DNA from 4 places in the Paenibacillus sp. J22P90 genome. Region 3 is predicted to be linked to each of the others. Evidence: riboswitches for the same ligand, from Rfam matches in the RefSeq annotation. Region 3 holds a riboswitch; each other region holds the start of a gene.
What was found. Region 3 has a riboswitch for cyclic di-AMP ahead of AC58UX_RS10945 (hypothetical protein). Riboswitches for the same ligand answer to the same signal wherever they lie in the genome.

Region 1 (6,004 bases), on a different contig from region 3:
TTATTGTTATTTAAAATCCTTTATGTACTCATTATATTTCTTTATAATATTATGTATATATTAACATTTTGCCCCATGTATCAGATTCTTGCGTTTTGGAGGACACATGAAAATTCACTATGTATTACCGGAGCCAATGTACAAACACTACACGGTGTATCCGGATATGATTGGCCAATATGCGAAATTCCCCGAACATCAGGAGCGGCGGTTTAAGGGGCAGTTGCAACAAGCCAATTTGCATATCGTGTTAAGCGGTAAAGGCTATATTAAAGCAAACGGGAAGGAATTTTGTCTAGAAGCAGGACAAGGCTTCTATTACGGGGCGGGTCTTGAGCAGGAGTATCGGGCAGATCCGAACGATCCCTGGCAAGTATTCTGGGTACATCTTGCAGGTGAGGGACTCGACAGGCTGTTGAACGATCAAGGCACTTCAGCTGTGTGGTTGTTTACGTATAGTGATTTAGCTAAGCTCACACAACTGACTGAGGGATTATTGGAGCTGGCATCGCCTCATGATGGGAACGAGGTGCAATTGGCCGTAAAACTCTATGAACTGCTTGCTGAGCTTGCCTTACGTGCGGAGACGCATGGAACAGTGACAATACTGGATAAGCGTGCTCGAATGAGAGAGGTTGCGGAATACATTCGTATGCACTGCACGATGCCACTAACGCTTTTGCAGATGGCCGAGCAGGCAGGCTTCAGTACTTATTATTTTAGCCGGATGTTTCACGAAGTAATGGGGCGGACCCCGATGGTGTGGCTATTTGAATCTCGTCTTGTTGTAGCTAAGCAGCTGCTCATGTCTACCGAATGGACAATTAAACAAGTGGCCGAGCATATTGGTTTTTCCCAGAGCAGCTACTTTATTGCGCGTTTCCGTGAGCATACCGGACTGACGCCACAGGAGTATCGGCGGCTGTATAATGCTTAATTCCTAAGAAGCACTAATAAGCAGAAAAGTAGGGGATAATCAACGTCACTCTACTATGAATGCGCTTTCATCGACTGCCAAAGTCAAATCTGCAATAATTAAAGGCGAATACACGTTTTACATTCGATAAAGATCGGCGTAAGATTCATTACGACAAGTTGATTTTTTGTAAAAAGAAACCACTTAATTCCCAATTGGGAAACGGGGGAACCAACCGAAGCCATTCAAGCAACACATGGTTTCATGGGGTGAATCCTGATGCTCACAAGCATTAGGTAGGACGCTCTCAAGTCCGAATCCGACAGCTAACCTCGTAAGTGCATTGAGAGAGAACCGCACCCTCGCCTTCGTTATGATCAAGAAGTCCGAGAGTAGAGATTCTCTGCTCTTAGGGCTTCTTTTTGCATGCCATCAACCCAAAAAGTTACATAAATGCTACAAGGAGGCTATACTATGCATGCTATTGAAATCAATAATTTGACCAAAACCTATGGGAATGCAAGAGGTATTACGGATGTTAGTTTTACAATCGAAGAAGGGGAGATTTTTGGGTTTATTGGACCGAATGGGGCAGGGAAATCAACCACGATTCGAACGCTGCTGTCTCTGATTTTTCCAACGAGCGGCAGTGCCAAAATTTTCGGAAAAGACTGCATCCAGTTTGCGCCTGAAATTAAGAAGGAAATCGGCTACTTGCCGTCGGAAGTTTTTTACTATGACAACATGAAAGTGATCGACCTGCTCAAGTATTCGGCTAGCTTTTACAAGAAAGATTGCACGAAACGAATCCATGAGTTAGCCGAAATTATGAATTTGGATGTTACGAAAAAAATCGATGATCTATCTTTGGGCAACAAAAAGAAGGTGGGCATTGTCCAAGGGCTGCTGCACGATCCGAAGCTCATCATCCTGGATGAGCCGACAAGCGGACTGGATCCGCTCATGCAGCAAAAGTTTTTCGAATTGCTCGAACAACAGAATAAAAGGGGAGCAACGATTCTTTTTTCCTCTCACATTTTGAGTGAAGTACAGAGATTATGCGATCGTGTCGCGATTATTAAGGAAGGCAGGATTGTGACGGTTGAGAAAATCAGCACGTTAAAAGAAAACAATTTCAAGCGGTTCAAAATTGACACGGCGCAAGCGCTCGACCCTCATTTTTTCAAAATGACCGGGGTCAATAACATTGATGTCCAAGGACAGACAACCAGCTTCTTATTTAAAGGCAACATTAATCAAGTGATGCGAAAAATTGCGGAGATAGAAATCGAAAATCTGTGGATCGAAGAGCCTGATCTAGAGGAGATCTTTATGCACTACTACGAGAAGGAGGCTTAACACGGAATGAATATATTCCTTCATGAATTGCGAGCTTACCGGAAATCTACGATCACGTGGACGTGCTCCTTAATTGCTGTCATCGTCTTATTCTTATCCCTTTTTCCTTCGGTCTCTAAGGATTTTGCTGAATTCTCCAAGATATTAGAGGGGTATCCAGAAGGTGTCAGGAAAGCGCTAGGTATTCAAATTGAAACGTTTGGTACCTTACTTGGGTTCTATATGTATATCTTTATGTACATTACGCTTTGCGGAGCCATTCAAGCCATGGTTTTGGGAACGTCAATACTCTCCAAAGAGGTTCGTGAGAAAACCGCAGACTTTCTTCTTACGAAGCCCGTCACACGGACGAAAATATTGACTTCCAAGCTATTAGCGGCAGTTGTTTCATTAATAATAACCTGTGTGATCTATATCATTGCAGCCTATCTAATGGCGCTTCAAGTCAAAACGGTTGATTTTGATGTGAACGTATTTCTATTGATTTCATTCACATTACTGTTTATCCAGCTGATGTTTCTAGCTATTGGATTCATTGTTTCAGTCGTGTTTTCTAAAATAAAAGCCGTCTTATCCGTCAGTCTTGGTACGGTGTTTGCCTTTTTCGTAATCGGAATGATCGTTGCCGTAGATGGGGAGGGAGCCAAACGATATTTCTCGCCATTTAAATATTTTAGTGGGAAATACATGCTCGCGCATGCCAGTTATGAAGCCTCTTATGTCATTGCGGCCATCGCGATTATCATCGTTTCGATTGCAGCCAGCTACTTCATCTATACGAAAAAGGATGTTCATGCCGTATAACTGCGGGTGAGAGGGGGGAACAGCTAGTGAATATTTTTTGGAGAGAACTGAAAACGTATCGGAAATCGATGATTTTCTGGAGCTTAGGGCTTATTTTTCTAGTGGCCAGTGGTATGAATAAGTATCAAGCAACGGCAGCCAACGGACAGATTAATGATCTAATGGCAGAAATGCCAAAGTCCCTCCAAGTCATCATGGGTGGTGGTGCGTTAGATTTATCAAAAGCTAGCGGCTATTTCGGCATCCTGGTTCTATATTTCTTGTTGATGGCTACGATCCATGCGGCAATGCTTGGGGCCAACATTATCGCGAAGGAAGAGCGGGATAAGACGGCTGAGTTTTTATTCGTGAAGCCATTGTCCAGGAATCAAATCATCAGTTGGAAGCTGCTGAGCGCTTTTGTGAACATCCTTATTTTTAATCTCGTGTCATGGATTTCGAGTATGTTGATTGTTGGGGCTTACAGTAAAGGCGAGGCTGTCAATGGTGACATCTCGATCGTCATGCTGGGTATGTTTATTTTGCAGCTGCTTTTTCTGGTCATTGGTACCGCTATTGCAGCCGTTAATAAAAATTCCAAAAAGGCGGCCTCGCTTGCAACAGGCATCATGCTCATCACGTTCATTTTATCAATTGCCATTGATTTTAATGAGAAGCTGGCATTTTTGAAATATGTAACCCCGTTTAAATATTATGAGGCAAAAAATATCATGTATGGCGGTGGATTTGATGCCGTGTATGTGATTATTTCGGCAGTCGTCATTGCTGTGCTAACGGTTGTTACTTATGTTTCTTTTAAGAAGCGGGATTTGCACGTATAGAGTTAAAAAAGACCTTTCACCCTATCCATAGTTGGATGCGGTAAAGGTCTTTCTTCATTAATGAGATGAATAATGATTATGATAGCTTATTTCTTCAAATCCAAACGCACATCGCGACCATCGTCTTGGACAGATAACTCTTTACCAGCGGCTTTCAGGGAATTAACGTGATTCACCCATGCATCTAGCATGATGGCGCCATCTTTCCAATCCTTTACTTCACCAAAAACCGTAAAACCATCGCCACTGCCAGTAGCCATGAAATCATTGGTTGTCACTTTGAATGTACGGTCTGTATTAAACTTGCCATCGACATAGATCGGAGTGCCATCTACTAAAGTGATTTTGGAATATTTCTCACCAAGTGGCTTTGTGTTATCCCATTCAACTTTCAAACCTGAGAATTGAATAGCTGGGAGACTTGTGTACTTGTCCGTAACTTCGAGTGCTTTTTTAATTTGTGCAGCAGTCATTGTCCCTGTTACGTTGTAATTGCCAAAAGGAAGTACTTCGAACATTTCACCATAGGTTAGCTCGCCTTTGTCGATATCCGTGCGAATACCGCCAATATTCGTGAACGCTATATCGGATTTCTCAGAAGCGCGCATAGCATCCGTGATACTGTTTCCTAACTGTGTTGCGCCATCGCGGTCAGCCCCGCCATTCGTAGCAAAACGGAAAGATTTACGATTTAGCGGCTCAGCAACTACGACTTCTACTTCGCCCGATTTCGCCGAAATCTTGGCTTTATATTCTTCAACGGCTTGCTGAATTTTCGCGTCAGCTGTCGTTAGGTTTGTATATGTTTCTAACAAGCTTGCATTGGAGGAAACGACTTGCTTTGTAGTTTTGTCTACAAACAGTTGAATGTGTCCAACCGCATATAGCCAGCTTTGAGCTTCAACAACAGGAATGCCATTCACAATACCGGCAACACGCATGTGGGAATGACCGCCAACAATGGCATCTAGGGTGCCATTGCCAGTACCTTTTGCCAGATCAGCAAGCTCACTAATGATTTCAGCAGACTTTTGGTTTTGCTCTCCAGGTAGGTGGGAAGTAACCATGATGATATCGACGCCTTTCGCGCGAAGCTCATCTGACAATTCTTTCGCCAAAGGAACTGGATTTACGAAGGAAAGACCTTTAATGTTTGTTGATTTCGTCGTTGTCGTCGTTTGTGGCGTTGCGAAGCCGATGATGCCGATTTTTAGGCCATCTTTTTCAACAATGACATAGGGCTGTGTCCAGTCAACGCGTTTACCTGTTTGATCATCGATAATATTAGCCCCGAGAATAGGGAATTTAGCTTTCTTAATATTGTCGATCAGAACGTCACGGCCGAAGTCAAACTCATGATTTCCGATTGCCGCAGCATCGTATTGCACTTGCGCCATCGTATCCATTACGGATTGGCCATTCGTTGTATTGGAAATCAGCGTACCTTGCCAAGCGTCACCGCCGTCAACAACGACTGTTCCTTTGGGATTGACAGCACGGAAATCGGACACGATACCGCCAAGTGTCTCGATACCGCCTTGACCTTGATTACGTTTTTTGTCGAAGCCGACTTCAATTTTACCGTGAATATCATTGGTTGTTAAAATATCAACCACTTTAAATAAAATAGGCTTAAGCGCCTTAGCTACTTCATCACGCGTTACTTCAGCAGTAGGGTTGAAGTTACCGTCGAGGGTAGGTGTGAAAATTCCGCTAATGACAGCATAGGCAACATATGGGCGGGATTCTTTCGCGATGGACGAAGAGTCTTTGAAGTAGTTCAACACATTCTCATTCACTTGTGGCAGTTGGCCGCCAGTTACGACTTTAACGATTAATTCTGCAAGCTCTTGACGAGTCACGGCAGCATTCGGATCAAACGTACCATCAGCAAAGCCGCTAATGAGTTTCGCTGCAACGGCATTCGCAACCGCTTGTTTTTGCCAAGTCGCAAGGTCCGTGAACGCAACAGAACCAGCATCTGCACTTTGCAGCTTCGCAGCTCGGTTAATCATAGTGACCACTTCAGCGCGAGTAGCAGCATTAGCACCACGATAGTCTGTATCCCCGTAGCCCTCTACAACGCCGTTATCGATGGCAAGAC
Region 2 (6,004 bases), 440 kb from region 3:
GGCACGGTAGCAACCTTGGGTCGAGGTGAAGCCGTTGGTTTACTCAAAGTAAAGAAAGTGAAAGGCCGTTTGGCCCTATTTATCAAAAAAATGATCGATGCCCGTTATCTATTTCTCATCGGCGGCCTACCACTCATTTGGAAGAAAATGATTTGGAAGCAAAGGTCCACGACCCGCAATTATCATGTGCCTAATTAATGTCTAACGAACTAAAAAAGCTGAAATGAGATGGCAGTGGCAGAAAACACTGTTCTCATTTCAGCTTTTTTATTTATTCGGCCGCAGCCTTAGGCATAGCCGTTCTTCCTACCGTCTCCGAAGTTGAGTGCCCCTTTTGCTGTTTCTTTGCATAATTGCTATACAAGATGGAGCTGCCAATGGTTAAGAACGCAATGACCGCCATCCCCCAGATGAGGTTATCAAAAGCACGTTCAAGCGGCAGTGATTTCTGCCAAACCAGCGCACTGCCCGAGAGCGCCACGGCGAAGGCACCGCTGAAAAACTGCAGCAATTGGAATAAGCCCATGCCCGAGCCGACGCGATCTTTAGTCAATTGCCGGGACAGCTCATTGGATACAGCGCTGGATAGTGTCGTAAAGCTGATACTCACGAAGATGTACAGCGCTGCGATCCAGTAATAAGAATAGCTTGCAGTTAAGGCAAGCAGTACGGTTGAAAGGAGCATCAACCATGGCACGTAGCGCAGCAAAGCGGTATTGCCATATCGGTCAATGATGCGCCCCACACGGTTGGACGCAAGCATGGCAATCAGCGCACCTGGGAAGAGCAAGAGTCCGGAAGTGAGCGGCGCTAAGCCGAATACCCGAGCAAGCATCTGCGGCGCCAAGAACAGGAAGCCGAAGCTGATCATGTAAGAGGTAACGCCAATTGCGCTAAGCGCCATATAAGGTCTGTCGCTGAACAGTGCGGGCAGCACGAACGGTTGCGAAGCTTTGCGAATGCGCAGCGCGAACAGGGCAATCGCAATTGCCCCTGCTAAGAGGGCAACGATACTCTTGGATGTCAGGAAGAGCAGCAAACCCGTGGTCCCGATTCCGAGCAGGACAGCGCCGATGAAATCGAACGAGCCGCTTTCTGCTTTTTCTTTTGGCAGCAGGATGAGGAAAATAGGGGTAAGCAAAAGGGTCACACCTGTAATGACGAACAGGAAGTGCCAGCCCAAATACTGCACGATGGAGCCGCCGGCGACCGGACCGAGTCCTAGGCCTAATGAAGCCGCGGATAGGATGAGCGACATGGCTCTGCCTCTACGTGATAATGGAATGTAGCGAGTGACGAGAACGATACCGAGCGAAGGGATCGCACCCGCGCCGGACGCCTGAATTAGTCTCGTCAGCAGCAACAGTCCGAAGCTGTCCGTGAAAAGTCCTAGGACCGATGCGCCGCCGAGCGAAAGCAGGGCAATGACATAGAGCCTCCGCATAGGGACAAAGTCGGACAAACGGCTATAGGTGATTGAAGATATCGCAAAAATGATCGAATAGCCCGTGACAATCCACGATGCCGTTGAGGGGCTGAGCTCGAACTGGACGGCAATTTTGGGTAGAGCGAGATTGAACATCATCGTGTTCATGATCACAAGTACTATAGTAAAACAGAGCAGCCAAGAGACCGGGGTTTCCCGCAAGCGGCTATTTACCTCGGTTTGATCATGCGTTGTTTCTATATTAGAAGTGGTTGCGTTGTTTGACATAGTACACCTTCCGATCTATAACTATAATATAATTTGTTACAGTTTAGCATAGTGAATTCGGTGTGTCAATGAATTGGTAGTGGATAAATAATTTGCAATTGAATATTTATTCTTTAATATGTATTATTATTCATGAAATGATGGAGGGGAATCATATGGATCATATAATAAGAAGAGCTGAAATGAAGGATGTAGAGGCATTAACAGAGCTTATGGTTGCCTATATTGTAGGTTTTTATAAGAAGCCGCGGCCTGAGTCGGCAGATCTTCATCGACTGATCAGCACCTTGCTCCAGGAGCAAGGGGGTATCCAGTTTGTAGCCGTCAAAGATGGCGATCTTATTGGCTTTGCAACGCTATATTTTGCCTGGAGTTCGATGAAAGCTAGTCCTATCACGATCATGAATGACCTCTTCTTTCTCGAACCATTTCGGGAAACTGCTGCAGAAGAAGACTTATTCCGGAAGTGCCAAACGTATTCCAAAGAAAACGGCTTTGCCTACATGTCATGGATCACAGCACCGGACAATTATCGTGCACAACAGTTTTTTGATAAAATGGGCGGCACTCGCATAGATTGGGTGAATTACACGATTGTATAAAAGTGTATAAGGGATGCCGACATCCATTAGCTGGCGTGATTTCAATTGTCGGTATGTCCTCCTTCATTTTTGCGAAATACCCAGAGTACCTACGAAAATGGAAGATAATCAACGAATCATATAATTGTAAGCGAATTATTGGAGCAATCGCGAGGTGGAAGAGAGCTTTTTACGTTTATTCCCACCTTTACTATGTGAGTAGAAGAGAGTAGTATTCAACACGTACATGAACAGTTGAATATTTCGCTTAATTTTCTGTTTAAGAAAAGCGGGGGAACCACGAGTAACATGGGGTGAATAACGGTACGGATTTGTAAGTACCTTTTAGGGCAGATTTCTCGCGGCCCGAACCCGACAGCTAACCTCGTAAGCGATCGTGAGAAAGGAGAACATGTGTTTAAAACACAAGGTCATTCCTTGTGTTTTTTTGCGTCCATTTTTCAAATGAGAACGTTGAGATTAGCAATTTATTGGAGGAACGACCACGAATGACAAGTGATTCATTAAAAAAAATTGTGTTTGGTAAGCCGCTAAAGTCGAGCGAGATTGAGTCGGAGAAAATGCCCGTCTGGAAAGCTCTCCCCATCCTTTCATCGGATGCCTTATCCTCTGTATCGTATGGGACAGAGCAAATTCTGTTAGAACTCGCGACGGTAGGGATTGCTGCATTTGCATTCTCCTTGCCGATTGCGATTTCCATCATCGCCTTGATTTTATTGCTCGTGCTGAGCTATAGACAAGTGATTGAAGCCTACCCCATGGGTGGCGGCGCTTATATGGTTACCAAAGAGAATTTAGGCATGGTATGGGGACGTCTTACTGGTGTCTCACTGCTAATCGATTATACCTTGACCGTGGCCGTTTCGATCTCAGCCGGTGTGCAGGCGATTACTTCGGCTTTTCCTTCGGCGGTGCCGTATATCGTACCACTTACAATCTTTCTAGTTTGGATTATGGTTTGGATTAATTTACGAGGTACATCTGAATCAGGAACCGTATTTGCGATTCCAACGTACTTTTTTATTTTTTGTATCCTGTTGTTAGTAGGGAAAGGTATCTTCGATATGATGACCGGCTCCCTCAATACGCATGCCATTGAATTCGTACCAAGTGCTGCGACGAACTCATTAACGTTATTCGTACTTCTCAAAGCATTCTCTTCCGGTTGTTCAGCCGTGACGGGAATCGAAGCAATTTCTGATGCTGTCCCGCATTTCCGAACGCCTTCTGTCAAAAATGCTAAACGTACGCTCATCTCCTTAGGCGGCCTATTGGCCATCGTGTTCGGGGGCGTAACCCTTATTGCCTTAGGATACGGGATTGCCCCGGATCATAACGGGCATACTTCCGTGCTATCGATGGTGACGGAGCAAGCTTTTGGCCGTGGCGTGATGTATTATGCGACGCAAATCGCTACGATGCTTATTCTCGTGCTCGCTGCCAATACGAGCTTTAACGGCTTTCCGATTTTGGCATCGATCATGGCTCAGGACAAAAACTTTCCGCGTATGTTCTCCTTCCGTGGAGATCGTCTTTCGTATCATTACGGCATCGTCACGCTTGGTGTGCTGGCGAGTCTGCTTCTGATCGGCTTTAAAGGGAAGACCGATGCACTTATTCCGTTGTATGCGATCGGCGTATTTTTATCTTTTACACTAGCTCAAGCAGGTTTGGTTCGTAAATGGTTAAAGGAGCGCGTAGCCGGTTGGGTCTGGAAATTGATCATCAATGGACTAGGCGGCATCGTTTCTTTTGCAGTTCTTATCATTTTCTCTGTGACAAAATTTAGCGAGGGTGCTTGGATCGTCATTATCGTGACACCGATTCTTCTCTGGTTAATTACGAAAATCAGTCACCATTACGATGATGTAGCCAACCAGCTGCGCATTGATATCACACAAGACCGCGTTTGTACGAAAGAACCCGTCATTATCGTACCCGTGGCCGGGATTCATAAAGCTGTTGAGCAAACCCTGAACTATGCCAAATCGCTCTCGCCTAACGTCATCGCGTTCTATGTTTCTTTCTCCGATGAGGACGAAGAATCGATGCAGGAGAAGTGGCAGATTTGGGACCCGGGTGTTCGACTGGTTGTGTTCAAATCGCGGTATAGAACGATCCTGAAGCCGCTGGCCGAATTCATTGACCGCATCGACACACACGTGTCGGAGAAGCAGTCGATCATGGTTATTCTTCCACAATTCATGCCGAAAAAATGGTGGCACCGTCTGCTCCACAATCAGTCTGCGGCGCGTATCCGTTCGAAGCTGCAAGCCGACAAGGATATCGTTGTTGCAACAGTGCCGTATCATTTACATCAATAGACGTGTACAATAATAGGGAGAACATGCAGACGAGGTGACCTTATTATGGTGAAAAAGAAAGCAAAAATGACGCCAGCTGCGGCTAGCGTGCAAGATAAACCCGCAACACTCAAGGACTTGCTGCGTCCTGAGATTTTGGAAGGCCTCAAAGCCCAGGCTGACGCGATGAAAGCGGAAGAGCAAGCGAAGAAGGACGCAGAGAGAGCTCGTGTAGAAGCGGCTCGTAAGGCAGAAGAGAAACGTCTTGAAAATGATTTTGCTTATCAGCTAGAGAAAAGCAAATTAGACTGGCGGAAACACAAATGAGGGGGCGCACGATGTGCCTCCTTTTCTTTGTTGTTGCATTGGTAGCGCTTCCAGGGTGTGCGAGTCCTACGACTTCGCTAACGGCCTCGTCGGAGCCTGGAATTGTGACGGCGACAGAAACTGCGACGGAAAAACCAGCAGTAATGGAAACGCCAACGCCAATAGCAACAGAAACACCGAAACCAGCAGAAACACCGACTAACGTATCGCCTGCGCCTAGTGCTGACACGACAGCTCCCGCGTCCGTTCTGGCCTTTGCATCGCTGGACAAGGCGCTGATCGACCGTTATGCAGCCAGCATCCCAACGAAGTGGGGCGAGAATCTCTCAGGCGTGCGCACGCACTTCGTTACCAAGGAACGAGTCATGGCTCTGACCTTCGATGCTTGCGGGGGCAAAGATGGCAGTGGTTACGATGAGAAGCTCATCGATTACTTGATCAAGGAAAACATCCCAGCGACGCTATTTATCAATGCAAGATGGATTGCTGCTAATCCGGGTACCTTTGCCTTTTTGGCATCAAATCCCTTATTTGAAATCGAAAATCACGGAACTGAGCATCGCCCCTTGTCTGTGACAGGCAAGCCCGCATACGGTATTGCAGGAACGAAGAATGTCGCGGATGTCATTCGTGAAGTGAAGGACAATGCTGATCAGATTGAAAAGCTGACGGGGAAACGTCCTTTATTTTTCCGCTCAGGTACAGCCTTCTATGATGAAGTTGCAGCGTCTGTGGTTCATGACCTAGGCTTCGATATTGCAGGCTACAATGTGCTCGGCGATGCAGGCGCAACCTACAACACGGAGCAGGTGTATAAGGCGCTGATAAAGGCCCAAAATGGAGCCATCGTTCTCGCTCATATGAACCATCCAGAGAAGGATACCGCCGAAGGCGTCATCAAAGCGATACCGGAGCTGCGTAAGGCAGGATTCAGTTTTGTACAGCTTGCTTCTATAGAACTAGTATCCCGTAATAAATAGTTTACAAGAAAGCGCTTTCGTGGTACTATCTTCCTAATTTATATATTCTCATCTACGGGGTTGTTGCAGCATGAATAG
Region 3 (6,004 bases):
TGATTCACAATTTCTTTGGTTAATGTTTTTTTACGTTCCACAGTCCAATCAATCCTCCATCTCTATTACGTCTATCCGTTTAACGCGCCGCCAAATGTTCAGCAATCGGCCCCAATGCCAGCGCCGGGAAGAACGTTAGAGCACCAATAACTAGAATAATCATGATCATAATCCCCATAAATAAGGGTGTATTCGTTCGCAGTGTACCTGTTGTTACAGGAACGACTCGCTTCGTAGCAAGTGAACCTGCAATGGCCAACATCGCGATGATTGAAATGTAACGGCCAAACAACATGACCATACCAATGCCCAAGTTGTAGAAGTTCGTGTTCGCGGTCAGACCGCCAAAGGCAGATCCATTATTTGCTGCACCCGATGTGAAGGCATACAACACTTCAGAGAGACCATGCATGCCTTGGTTAGCTATGGAATGAATCGATTCTGGACGAGTCAGTGCCCAAGCCGTCGGAGCTAGAATAATAAGCGGATGAGTAAGAATCGCGATGGCCGCTAGCTTAATCTCTTTACCTTCAATCTTTTTACCCAGAAACTCTGGTGTACGCCCCACCATCAACCCGCAGATAAACACAGATAAGATCAAGTAAAGTAAGCCGTTTAACAAACCTACCCCTTTACCACCGAACACATTGTTCAACATCATTTCTGCAAAAGGAGCGATACTTCCGAGAGGCGTAAGTGACTCATGCATCGCGTTCACGCTGCCTGTTGTGGCAGCCGTAGTCACAGCCGCAAATAGGGCAGTCTCTGACACACCGAACCGCACCTCCTTACCTTCCATATTGCCATGAACACCCATCGCATCGATCGCAGTGATCCCTTTATACTCGGCATAGAAAACCGTCGATAACATCACGATAAAGATAATCCCCATCGCAGCAAAAATCGTCCAGCCTTGCTTCTTGTTCTTGATCATGAGTCCGAAAGCGTACACCAGTGATGTAGGCAGAAGCATCATACAAATAATGTGAATCAAGTTCGAAACAGGCGTTGGATTTTCAAATGGATGCGCAGCGTTCGTTCCGAACCAACCACCGCCGTTCGTACCAATATGTTTAATGGATTCAAATGAAGCGACTAAACCACGGGTAATGGTTTGCCCAGCACCTTCGATCGTTGTAGCTTGTACGGCCCCTAGCAGGGTTTGTGGTACACCTTGGAAAACTAAGATCAAAGCAATGATGAAGCTAAGCGGTAGAAAAACACGTGTAATAGCCCTAGTCATATCCACGTAAAAATTCCCGAGATTATCTTGTCGGCCAACTAGACCCCGTGTGAAAGCTACGGCAATAGCAAATCCAGTGGCAGCCGAAGTAAACATCGGGAACGTAAGCCCCACCATTTGTGACAAATAGGACATGGCATTTTCACCACTGTAAGACTGCCAGTTCGTATTTGTAATGAAAGAAACTGCTGTATTGAAAGCGAGTGCCGGAGGCATATTACCTATGTCATCGGGGTTAAGCGGTAAGTATTTCTGAAGCCGGAATACCGCGTACATGAGAAGCATCATGACAAAGTTAACTAACAGCACAGCTCCTAAATACTTTTTCCAACCCATGGCTTCGTCTTCTTTAACACCCATTATGCGATAAGATACACGCTCGAAAGGACCAAAAACACGATCAAGGCCACTCTTTTCATAGCCGAAAACTTTGACCAAGTAACTTCCCACAGGCTTTACCAAAAGCATGATAATCCCTAGTGTGACGACTACTTGTAACAATCCCATACCCATAGTAGGTTCTCCCCCTGCTTACATAAGCTCATATTCTACAATTAAAATTTCTCAGGCTTTACTAAAACAAAACCGAGATATACCATAATGGCACATCCAATGAGTCCAATAACGATCATATGGTTACCTCCTTTACGCTTTTTCACAATATTTCGCAAATCCCCAAAATCCTAGAAAGCTTACTGCAAATAATAGAATCATCGTTACATCGTTAAACATGACACACCTCCTTCAAATCAGACAGAATCACAATCTTTTGTTTGTTTTAAGGGATGAGATTAGAAATTTGACATCACCATTATTCGAATAAATGATATAATCAGCACCCAGTCCTTTGTAAATCAACCGGTAATTCACGCTTTGTGTGATGACATAAATGGATTTGGAGGTCCAACTACGGCATATCTGGATATACCTGCAATATAAAGGTAAGCTATCCTCGAACAGAACGACATTCCCAATCGGAAAGTCTGGAATGAAGGACGCCCCTGAATCCGTCGTATCCACTTGGATAATTTGCTTCACTCCTTGACCTTCTAACTTGATTCTCTCCATCTTGTTGTTCGTTAATGCAACAAAAGGAAGACCAACCAATTTCGTATATTTCATAAACGCCTCGCCTGCCTTGGTTGGCGCAGCGATCAGCAAAAAATCACTTTGCATGACGTCACCGCCCCCTTTCCTGAAACATTGTAACGCCGATCTGTATAAAAAGGGGGTAAAGAATCTGTAGTGTCCGTATAAAAAAAGTATAAAAATATTTTTATTCTGATTGATGAAGAACCCATTCCAGCCAATCCTAGTTAAGATAAAGAGCACCTCTCCCACTCGTATCACGAATGGAAAGAGGTGCTCTTTCATTTTCTATCTAGCGTCTCTCTTAGAAAGAGATATACGCCCCAGAATGCTCAAATAAATAAGTGCGATCAGATAGGCAAGGTTGTTCTTGTACTGTTGCAGTTGATGAGTTCTCTAGCTTTTCAAATAAATTCGTTAGTGCAGATGCCATTAATTGTGTTCGTACTTCTCCCCATGCCTCTTGCTTCTGATGAACGTACTGCAAACCGTCCTGAAGAGTTAGACCTTTGAGCTTCTGGAAAACCAACGCCCATTGGACGAAATCCCCTTTTAGGTTGCCGCATGGAATCACGAATTGACCTAAACCGCATGTTCCAACATTCGTTGAAATCGTCAGTAAACCGCAATGACAGTCCGTGCCATGTCCAAGCTGCAATTTATCGGATAATTCACAATCAAATTGAAAACATTCAATGCGGGAAATCTTACATTCCTTCGTACATTCATCTGATTCTCTTACTAGAGTCAGGGGTTCGGGATACATAATAGACTCACTCTCCTCATTTTGTGAACAACAAAAAAGAAGCCAAAGAGCAGAGAATCTCTACTCTCGGGCTTCGAAGCAGCGTGATCAAACACGCTGTGGACACCACGAAAAGAAGGTCGTTCTCTCCCAATTCGCTTACGAGGTTAGCTGTCGGATTCGGGCTTGGAAGTGCCCTACTTTAGCAAGCTGATCTTGCTTTAGATTCACCCCGAGAAACCGATTCTACATGGAATCAGCTTCGGTTGGTTCCCCCGTTTCCCTTGCGGGAACTCAGCGTTTTGCATCTTTATGTTGTTGCTGAAACGAATGTTACGCCGATTACACATGAATGTAAAATACGCTTGAGGCAATTATTTCGCAATCTGTGGCCTTTAATGTTTATGAAAGCGCGCCCATTAATAAATCACATGCATTTTCGATAGAAATGCTTCGGCTTGCTTCCGTTTTTACCAGTTCGTAAAGATTGGCCCTATGACCTCTCGGCTTTGAGAAAATTAGTGAAATTGCGTTTTTATCATTTTTTTATACGTTTGCTAATTATTCTTTACCCCCTTTTTATAAGGTTCAATCATACAATGTTAACTATTAGATGGCTTTCATCAAGCTAAGACCGACCAATGAGTCAGAAGGAGCAATGTCATGACTACCTCCCCTCGATATTATTTAGGGATCCTCCCTCATTTATTGAATCCGATTGATTTGGATTACGAATGGTTTGGTGTCTTATGGCAAGAAGAGGATAACCGTTTCCCCATTATTGTCGGATACTGGTTTGCTAGAGAAGAGTCCGAAATCACTCAAAACGTGATCCAAACTGGATTATCCAAATGGATCCAAATATCCGATGAGCAGATCATTATGAGGATGTATCAGTCGATAAGGAACAAGCAGAAAAAACAAGATTGGGAGAATCGGACTCGATTATCGATTCGTACCATTTTCAAGTCACCGTGGAATGAAGTTTCCCCAGGCTTGTATATTATTAAATCTCGGGAGACATACCCCCTTCATGCTTCAGCCATTCTTAAGAAGAAGTTTTTTGTTTGGTTGGAACATGCAGCCGTATGTGAAACAGAACAAGAGCTTCATGCGTTCATGAAGCGGGTGAGTGAAGAGCATCTGATGGAAACCCTATTGAAAAAAGGCAGCCCTACTGTGAAGTAAGGACTGCCCTTTTCATACACTATTTCTTCAAATGATAAGGCACCGTCGTCACAATCAGATTCCGCTTATACAGCAGGAACGCTCGGATCAACAAGCTCGATTGATTGTGAAGAATGTTATGCCAATTCCGCTTCGGGATAAACTGCGGGATAATCACCGTTACCCGGTAATTCGATTCTGAAGCTTTATGTTCCACTGTATCAATAAATTTCGTCAATGGATGAACGATGCTGCGATAATGAGAGTGCAAGGTGACGAGCCGAACATCCGGCTGCCATTTATTCCATTTCTCTTCAAACTGCTTCTCATCGTCCCGCTCAAAAGCCACATATACCGCGATAATTTGATCCGGCGATAGCGATTTGGCGTAGTTCAGTGAATTCTCGACCACATGCGTAAAGCCCGCAACAGGCACGATCATGACATTCCCTTCAATCGGAATCGCTGGTTCGCAAGAGGAGAGGCGTAATTGTTCGCCGACAGCATCGTAGTGTTTTTTGATTTGATGAAAAATGAAAACGATCAGTGGAAGGAAAATCAGCACACTCCACACTTGACCAAACTTGGTGATGAAGAAAATCATCATGACAATGAAGCTCATAAAAGCGCCGACCAAATTGATGGTTAATTTAAGTAGCCAGCCACCAGGCTTCTCCCTTATCCATTTCATCAACATGCCAGTCTGTGCAAGCGTAAAAGGGATGAATACACCGACCGCATAGAGGGGGATGAGCTGCTCGGTTTGCCCTTTAAATATGATGATGAGCAGCATCGAGGTAACCGCTAGAAAAATAATCCCGTTCGAATACCCCAATCGGTCTCCACGCATCGTAAACATTCTAGCGATAAACTTGTCCTTCGCTAAATTCACCGCCAACAAGGGAAACGCGGAATATCCCGTGTTTGCTGCGAGAACAAGAATCATGGCCGTTGTACCTTGGACGATATAATACATCACGTTACGCCCAAATGTCACCGTTGCGATTTGCGAAACGACGGTTTCCTTTTCCTCCGGTGCAATGCCATAATAGTAAGCTAAGTAAATGATGCCTGCGAACAAAATAGCCAATAGCAAGCCCATGGCGATCAAGGTTTTAGAAGCATTTCGCGGGGCAGGCTCCTTGAAGTTGGGAATAGCATTGGATATGGCCTCAACCCCGGTTAAGGCTGAGCTTCCCGAGGAAAACGCTCTTAACAAGATGAATAAGGAAATCCCCGAAACCGATGTCCCCAAGGGAGCATGCAAATCAGGGGAGATTTGCCCTGTTAAAATTTTGTACAAACCGACGCCTATCAAGATAAACAGCGCCACCACAAATAAATACACGGGATACGCCAAGATCGAGGCTGACTCCGTGATTCCGCGCAGATTGAGAATGGTAATAAAGAGTACAAGCGAGAGCGCGATTGGCACTGTATACGAGTGAAGGCTAGGAAATGCCGATGTGATCGCATCTGTCCCCGCGGATATACTTACCGCTACGGTTAGGATGTAGTCGACCAGCAAGGAGCCGCCCGCGAATAACCCGGCATTCATACCTAGGTTCTCTTTCGAGACGACATAGGCACCTCCCCCCTGTGGATAGGCAAAGATGATTTGTCTATACGACAAAATAAGAGCTAACAATAGAAACAGAACACCGCAAGCTATGGGGATTGTATACCAAAAAGCGGCCGCGCTGACCGTGATTAACACGATCAGAATCTGCTCAGGTCCGTAAGCAACCGAGGACAAGGCA
Region 4 (6,004 bases), on a different contig from region 3:
CGCCGCTCAAGCCATACGGTCAGTATCAATCTCAGCTTGGCGCCTATTTACCGGTTCCCATGCGCGGTTTGTTGGTGGATGCGAGGATGTAAGCATGTATACAAAAAAAGGCTGTCTCCCACAAGTAGAATGATCTACTGGCGAGAGACAGCTTTTTTCACATTTTAAAATAGCTTTTTGCCTAACACATGATCAATAGGAATGAAACCAATAACCCGACTATCCATACTATTGTTGCGATTATCCCCCATCACGAAAATATGGTCGGCTGGAACGGTCCACTTTTTGTTCCCGTTTGCTCGCATTTCCTCGTTGATGTACGTCTCATTCAGAAGTTCGCCATTGCGATACACCTGATTATCTTTCAGCTCAATTTGATCCCCTGGCTTGCCGATCACTCGCTTGATCCACACATGCTTATCATCACCGCGGACAAATAAGCTGAGCAACGGGCTGTCTAATAAATCATTAATAAAAGTCCGCTTCATATCAACCCGAGAATCGATAATGACAATGTCCTCGTAATTGGGTTCGTAACGAAACGTATGTGAAAGCTTCGATACATACACACGCTGACTATCGTGCAGCGTCGGATCCATCGAATGCCCGCTAACCCTCGTCGACTGGAATACAAATACACCTAGAAATACTACTAATACAAAGGAAATCGCAATGGAACCAAACCAGCTCCAAATCTGTTTGACTACATTCAAGCTAATCGCTCCCTCGTGTTATTCGGCCAGCCCGTGCTTGAAGGCATAAATGGCTGCTTGTGTGCGATCATCTACACCAAGCTTGGACAGAACGTTCGTGACGTGGAATTTCACCGTCTTCACACCGATGAATAAATCATCGGCCAACTCTTGATTGGATTTGCCCTTCGCAATTAAGCGAAGTACTTCCATCTCACGATCCGTTAACTCTTCATGCGGCTCCGTTACTGGCTTCGGTTGTCGGAAGCGGTTCATGATTTTTGAGGCAACCTGCGACTCCAGAATCGATTGCCCCTTCGCCGCGGCTCTAATCGCTTGCGCGATTTCGGAGGCACGCGAGGTTTTCAACAAATAGCTGAAGGCACCCGCTTCGATAACTGGATACATTTTCTCATCATCTAAGAAGCTCGTCAACACAATGACCTTACACTCCGGGTACAATTGCAGCAATTTTCTAGTCGTTTCTATCCCGTCCATGCCTTCCATGACCAAGTCCATCAGGACAACATCAGGACGATATTCTTGGGCTAAACGTATACCATCATGGCCATTGCTCGCTTCGCCTACAACCTCAATGCCATCTTCTGTTCCGAGAACAGCTGCCAATCCAATTCTGACCATTTCATGATCATCGACAAGTAGTACTTTGATTAAGGTTTCGTCCATTTGCTTCTCCCTCTCTATGTACAGTGCTAATTCTCGATCAATTGAGGATCGCTTGCTAGAATGGGTACTCGAATCTCGATACGTGTTCCTCGTTCAGGCGCTGTGATAATATCGACGGAACCCCCGATTTCATTCACACGCTCCTTCATAGACACGATGCCATAGGAAGTCAGCTTCTTCGCGTCAAGCTCAAAGCCAACGCCATCGTCGCGGATTACTAGACGAATGCCATCCGAGCGATGCAGCAGCTTCACTTCTAGCTTATTCGCCTTCGAGTGGCGCAGTGCGTTCGAAAGCGCTTCTTGCACGATTCGGAATAAATGATCCTCAATCCCTTTGTTCAAACGGATTTCCTCATCCATATCCCAGCTGATCGCCATCGGTACCTTGGCAGCCAGCTCTTTCAATAGTTCAACGAGTCCCTCGGACAATCGTTTTCCTTCGAGATGGATCGGCCGCAGGTGCAGTAATAAGGCTCTCATTTCCGATTGTGCAACGGAAGCCATCTCTTCAATCAGATGGATTTGCCGCTTCGCTTTCTCAAAATCCTTATCTAACGTACGACCTACAGCTGTTGCTGTCATCGAAATCGCAAACAATTGCTGGCTTACCGCATCATGCAACTCGCGTGCCAACCGCTGGCGCTCTTCAATTACCGCTGACAGCTTGGCTTTCTCTGTAAGCTCAGCGTTGCTGTTCGATAATCGTTGAAGAGAAGTCACCTGCTCTTCCCATCGCTTCATAATACGGCCGAGTTGTTCGCCTAAACGCCCAATTTCATCATCGTCTCCGTTATGGAAGTCCACTCGCGCAAACGTGCCTTTTTCTAATAAAATCATCGTTTCCATCATCGGCTCAAGTCTGCGCGTAACCTTCGAGCTGTTCCAGTAACCGAAAACCGCTCCGATCACACCGAGAATCAACAAAGCCATGAACGAGAATTTGACCCCCTGCTGCCAGCTGGTAAAGGGTTCAATCAAATTCCTTGAATACAAAAAATATAGCATAGCGCCGAAAACAGCGAAGCTAAAGAGGATTGATTCCCCCATGCTTCGCCATATCATATTCGTTAATCGTCGTTTGTAGCCGTCCACTTGGTGAGGAACCCCCCTTAAATAAATGAAAGCACGCTCCCTAAGGAAGGTCTCATGTCTCATTTATTAAGAAATATAGCTAGTTTTTTATATGGGAAACCTTACAATACTTTAACCTTGATATCTCCTACGATGTAAGAGAGAACTAGTTTCACGCGATGGTCGCAATACGCATAATTCTCCGATTGCCATACCACTTTGTTCATCACACCTGCTTCGCGTTGTTCAGCGACATGAAGCTGACCGAACATGACGGAAGATGTAACGGAAACGCCGATATCATCAGGTACTTTAATATCAATATCTCCGATAACGCCCTGAAGGATGACTGTCGTTTCTTTTTGTTCTAGGATGGCCAGCGAGAGATCAATGTACGTTTCTCCCACCAAGTACCACGTTGATGTATTTCTTAGAATCCACGGCTCTCTGCCGAGGCGTATGCTATCTACAATCTTTTGCTTCTGTGTGTAGGTCTCGTCTTTATGAACCTGTTTGGATCGAATGAAAAATAAACCTAATGAAATCAACACAACCGAGATCACAATGGTGAGATGATCACCAAATAAAATGACGGCGCCAATCCCGATTAGCACATATCCCTTACGCTCTTTCCGCGAATGAACACGATGAACGCCCAGCAGAATGAGGAAAACAGCGAGAATGGGAAAAAAGCCAACGGTATGTTCCAGAAGCAAAAAAACACCGGCTCCAATCAGCACAAGCGCTGTATTCCGGCTGCGGTTATTTTTCGTTTCTTCTCCCATCGATGCACCTCCTCTGGCTGCCAATTCTCTTTCGTTCATACGTTTCCTAGCATACCATAAGAATGGACGACCTCCAAGCAGCAAATCCTTATCCCGCAAGGCTTTGCTTCGATGGAGGTCACGATCCTGGCTATTTTCTGTTGCGCGGGTCGTGCGGGTCATGTGGGTTGTACTGATTGTGCTGGTCGCGCGCGCGCTGCTCCTGCTGCCAATCCTGCTGCAGCTTGCTGCGCAGCGAGCGCAGCTCGTGCTGAAGGTTGCCTCCGGCTTCCTTCAGCGTCTCCCTCGACAGGCGGCCCGCTACGCGGAGCCCCTGCAGCGCCTCCCGGCCGAGCTCGCGGCCGGTCATCTCGAGCTCGCGCCATGTGTCGCGAGCTTCTTTGCTGTGCAGCCCGCCGCTCGGCTGCACGCCCTCGGCTGCGTGCCCGGCACGCAGCTCGCGCAGTTCCTCTGCGATCGCCAGGCACAAGTCCTGGCTGCTCGCGTACTGCGCGCGGTAGTGCTCAGCTGCGGCTTCCTCGCGCAGCTTCTCTTGCAGGGCGAGCCGCGCGAGATCCTCTTCGCCGGCGCGCATCGCCAGCTCGGCTTGCTCGCCGCGCAGCTTCGCCATCTCTTCCGCTCGCGCGATGTAGCTGCGTAGCGTAATCGTTGCCTGAAGCGCGTCGTCGTAGCGCTCCTCCAGCCTTGCTATGGCACCGTCCATATAGGCGCCTGGGTTTGTTTTCCCGATGGTCTCCTGCCAGACGGTTTCTGCCATTTTGCCTATACGATCAAATATATTAGTAGGATCAATTTCCCGATTCTTATTATTCATGTCAATCGCCCCTCATCGCTTCATCATACTCCTATCGTAGCTCAATTACAGGAAGTCTAAAACCGACTATCGACTGTTTTTGAACCTAGACCTAAGTCCAGTATTATTCGCTTACCCATAATTTGGTCGTTGTTCGAGCCTACCTGCAGTGATAAAATATTTGAAGCCGAGTCTGGTGCATAAATTAGGCACTGGTACGGGGGACGAAATACTTGGGGTGAATATTTGCTTCAGCTTGGAGCAGACTAGGGAGAACCTTCTTCCCGAACCCGTCAACTAACCTCGAAGGCTCATTGAAGGAGGATATACGAATTGAATAAGCTTACCAAAGGGCTAACTAGCCTTGCTGTGTCACTAGCAGTATTGGCAGGGGGCTTTCTTTCCCCATTTTCCGTGCAAGCAGCAGAGATGAAAGTGAAAGTGCAAGTCAATGATGACCTGATTCATTTTCCTGATGCACAGCCATTTCTGGATGGCAACCAAACGACCCAAGTTCCGCTTCGGTTCGTAACCGAGAAGCTAGGATATACCGTGAACTGGCAAAAAGACGGAAATCAAATCAAAGTAACCCTAAATAACGACAAACATACGATTTCCTTGGTATCCGGTCAAAAAGAAGCCAGCATCGACAACGAACCTGTTGTCCTAGATGGAGCTTCCCAATTTCAAAATGGACGCGTTTATGTGCCTCTTCGTTTTCTTTCAACAGCCGCAGGAATTCCTGTAAAATGGGATGCCAGCAGCAATCTAGCGATCCTAAGCAAAGATGGCGGCAATCATGCGCCAGACTATGAAATTTTTGAATCTACCGCTTATTCAGCAGATCCTTCCGAAAATGGCGGTTACGGAGCCTTTGATTACATGGGCAACCCCCTTGCGATCGGCACCGTTGCTGTTGATCCAAACGTTATTCCACTAGGCACTAAGCTTTATATTGAAGGTTATTCGTATAGCGGTCTTCCTACTGGGGGCATGTACGTGTATGCGACGGATACCGGTGGAGCTATTAAAGGAAACCGAATGGATATCTTCATCCCAGGTTCAAGAAAATCCCTACGAAGCTTTGGCATTCAAAAAATTAAAGTGTATCACCTGCCAAATTAAATAAAGAAGCTGCCTTGAGAAATTTCTCAAGCGCAGCTTTTTGTCGTAGGTGAATGTTCCCATGAAAAGAGGGCATTCGTCCAATCACCGGGGCTCCCGCCTTCATATGATATATAGTGTTTAACCCATATTAATTAAAAACCGGAGGGGATACTATGTCAGCTGTAGTTGGAACGCCAGGATACGGAAATTCTGTGGGCGTAATTCTTGTTCTTTATGTGTTGTTGGTCATCATTCTTGCTACTTTCTACTAGGACTTATACCCCAACTCGCTTTATACAAATAGCCCGCCTGTTAAAGCTCTTTAGAGCTTTGGCAGGTGGGTTTTATTTCGTGAGCAGCTGGGACGGGTCTAGGGAGCCTAGCAGGAACGAGGCTAGGGAGCCGCGGCTTGCGAGTTTAAGCTCCTTTCCTCTTCCCGTTCCCACTTTAGTCCAAATTTACCGAACTAATCCCCCCATCCGCACCATCTTTTCTCGATTAGTCCTACCTAAATAACCGAACTAAATCGCCAATAACAACCCACTCGCCTGAAAAACCGGGAAATAGATCGGCAGAATCGAACTATTTCCCAATTTTAGATTGAAGTCCCCAATTTAGTTCGGATAAATCGAACTAACGGCAGTTTCTACCTATCTACTCCCACCGCCCCCTTCAGCCTCCAAACCTTAGCTACTCAACAAAAAAAGCCACAAGTAACCTCCTATCAGAAGGTTACTTGTGGCGCCAATCGTTCGATAATATATCATTTATAATTCCACGTAAAAAGTAAAAGTCCACTTTGTTATCTCGTTGCTGTTTCGTTGTTATCTCTCACTACTATCTCTACATCATCTAGTCCCATAAACC

Region 1: it holds a riboswitch for cyclic di-AMP, as region 3 does, so the genes downstream of both, AC58UX_RS26835 (ABC transporter ATP-binding protein) here and AC58UX_RS10945 (hypothetical protein) in region 3, are expected to answer to the same signal.
Region 2: it holds a riboswitch for cyclic di-AMP, as region 3 does, so the genes downstream of both, AC58UX_RS12860 (APC family permease) here and AC58UX_RS10945 (hypothetical protein) in region 3, are expected to answer to the same signal.
Region 4: it holds a riboswitch for cyclic di-AMP, as region 3 does, so the genes downstream of both, AC58UX_RS26395 (stalk domain-containing protein) here and AC58UX_RS10945 (hypothetical protein) in region 3, are expected to answer to the same signal.

The regions. Positions count from the first base shown of each region.
Region 1 is NZ_JCAUAY010000010.1:72,245-78,248, forward strand. Features, by position in the region: gene AC58UX_RS26830 (AraC family transcriptional regulator) at 107-937, shown strand; cyclic di-AMP (ydaO/yuaA leader) riboswitch at 1,108-1,273, shown strand; gene AC58UX_RS26835 (ABC transporter ATP-binding protein) at 1,391-2,275, shown strand; gene AC58UX_RS26840 (ABC transporter permease subunit) at 2,282-3,079, shown strand; gene AC58UX_RS26845 (DUF2705 family protein) at 3,106-3,900, shown strand; gene AC58UX_RS26850 (5'-nucleotidase C-terminal domain-containing protein) at 3,987-6,004, opposite strand, start outside.
Region 2 is NZ_JCAUAY010000003.1:581,171-587,174, reverse strand. Features, by position in the region: gene AC58UX_RS12875 (NAD(P)/FAD-dependent oxidoreductase) at 1-198, shown strand, start outside; gene AC58UX_RS12870 (MFS transporter) at 272-1,714, opposite strand; gene AC58UX_RS12865 (GNAT family N-acetyltransferase) at 1,870-2,316, shown strand; cyclic di-AMP (ydaO/yuaA leader) riboswitch at 2,551-2,704, shown strand; gene AC58UX_RS12860 (APC family permease) at 2,805-4,640, shown strand; gene AC58UX_RS12855 (YqkE family protein) at 4,686-4,946, shown strand; gene AC58UX_RS12850 (polysaccharide deacetylase family protein) at 4,958-5,926, shown strand.
Region 3 is NZ_JCAUAY010000003.1:136,209-142,212, forward strand. Features, by position in the region: gene kdpB (potassium-transporting ATPase subunit KdpB) at 1-41, opposite strand, end outside; gene kdpA (potassium-transporting ATPase subunit KdpA) at 80-1,750, opposite strand; gene AC58UX_RS10935 (potassium-transporting ATPase subunit F) at 1,798-1,875, opposite strand; gene AC58UX_RS10940 (hypothetical protein) at 2,003-2,419, opposite strand; gene AC58UX_RS10945 (hypothetical protein) at 2,637-3,098, opposite strand; cyclic di-AMP (ydaO/yuaA leader) riboswitch at 3,218-3,387, opposite strand; gene AC58UX_RS10950 (hypothetical protein) at 3,741-4,265, shown strand; gene AC58UX_RS10955 (APC family permease) at 4,285-6,004, opposite strand, start outside.
Region 4 is NZ_JCAUAY010000009.1:198,939-204,942, forward strand. Features, by position in the region: gene AC58UX_RS26365 (hypothetical protein) at 1-92, shown strand, start outside; gene lepB (signal peptidase I) at 165-713, opposite strand; gene AC58UX_RS26375 (response regulator transcription factor) at 732-1,379, opposite strand; gene AC58UX_RS26380 (sensor histidine kinase) at 1,406-2,473, opposite strand; gene liaF (cell wall-active antibiotics response protein LiaF) at 2,575-3,237, opposite strand; gene AC58UX_RS26390 (PspA/IM30 family protein) at 3,368-3,994, opposite strand; cyclic di-AMP (ydaO/yuaA leader) riboswitch at 4,206-4,358, shown strand; gene AC58UX_RS26395 (stalk domain-containing protein) at 4,364-5,155, shown strand; gene AC58UX_RS26400 (YjcZ family sporulation protein) at 5,311-5,409, shown strand; gene AC58UX_RS26405 (molybdopterin molybdotransferase MoeA) at 5,986-6,004, opposite strand, start outside.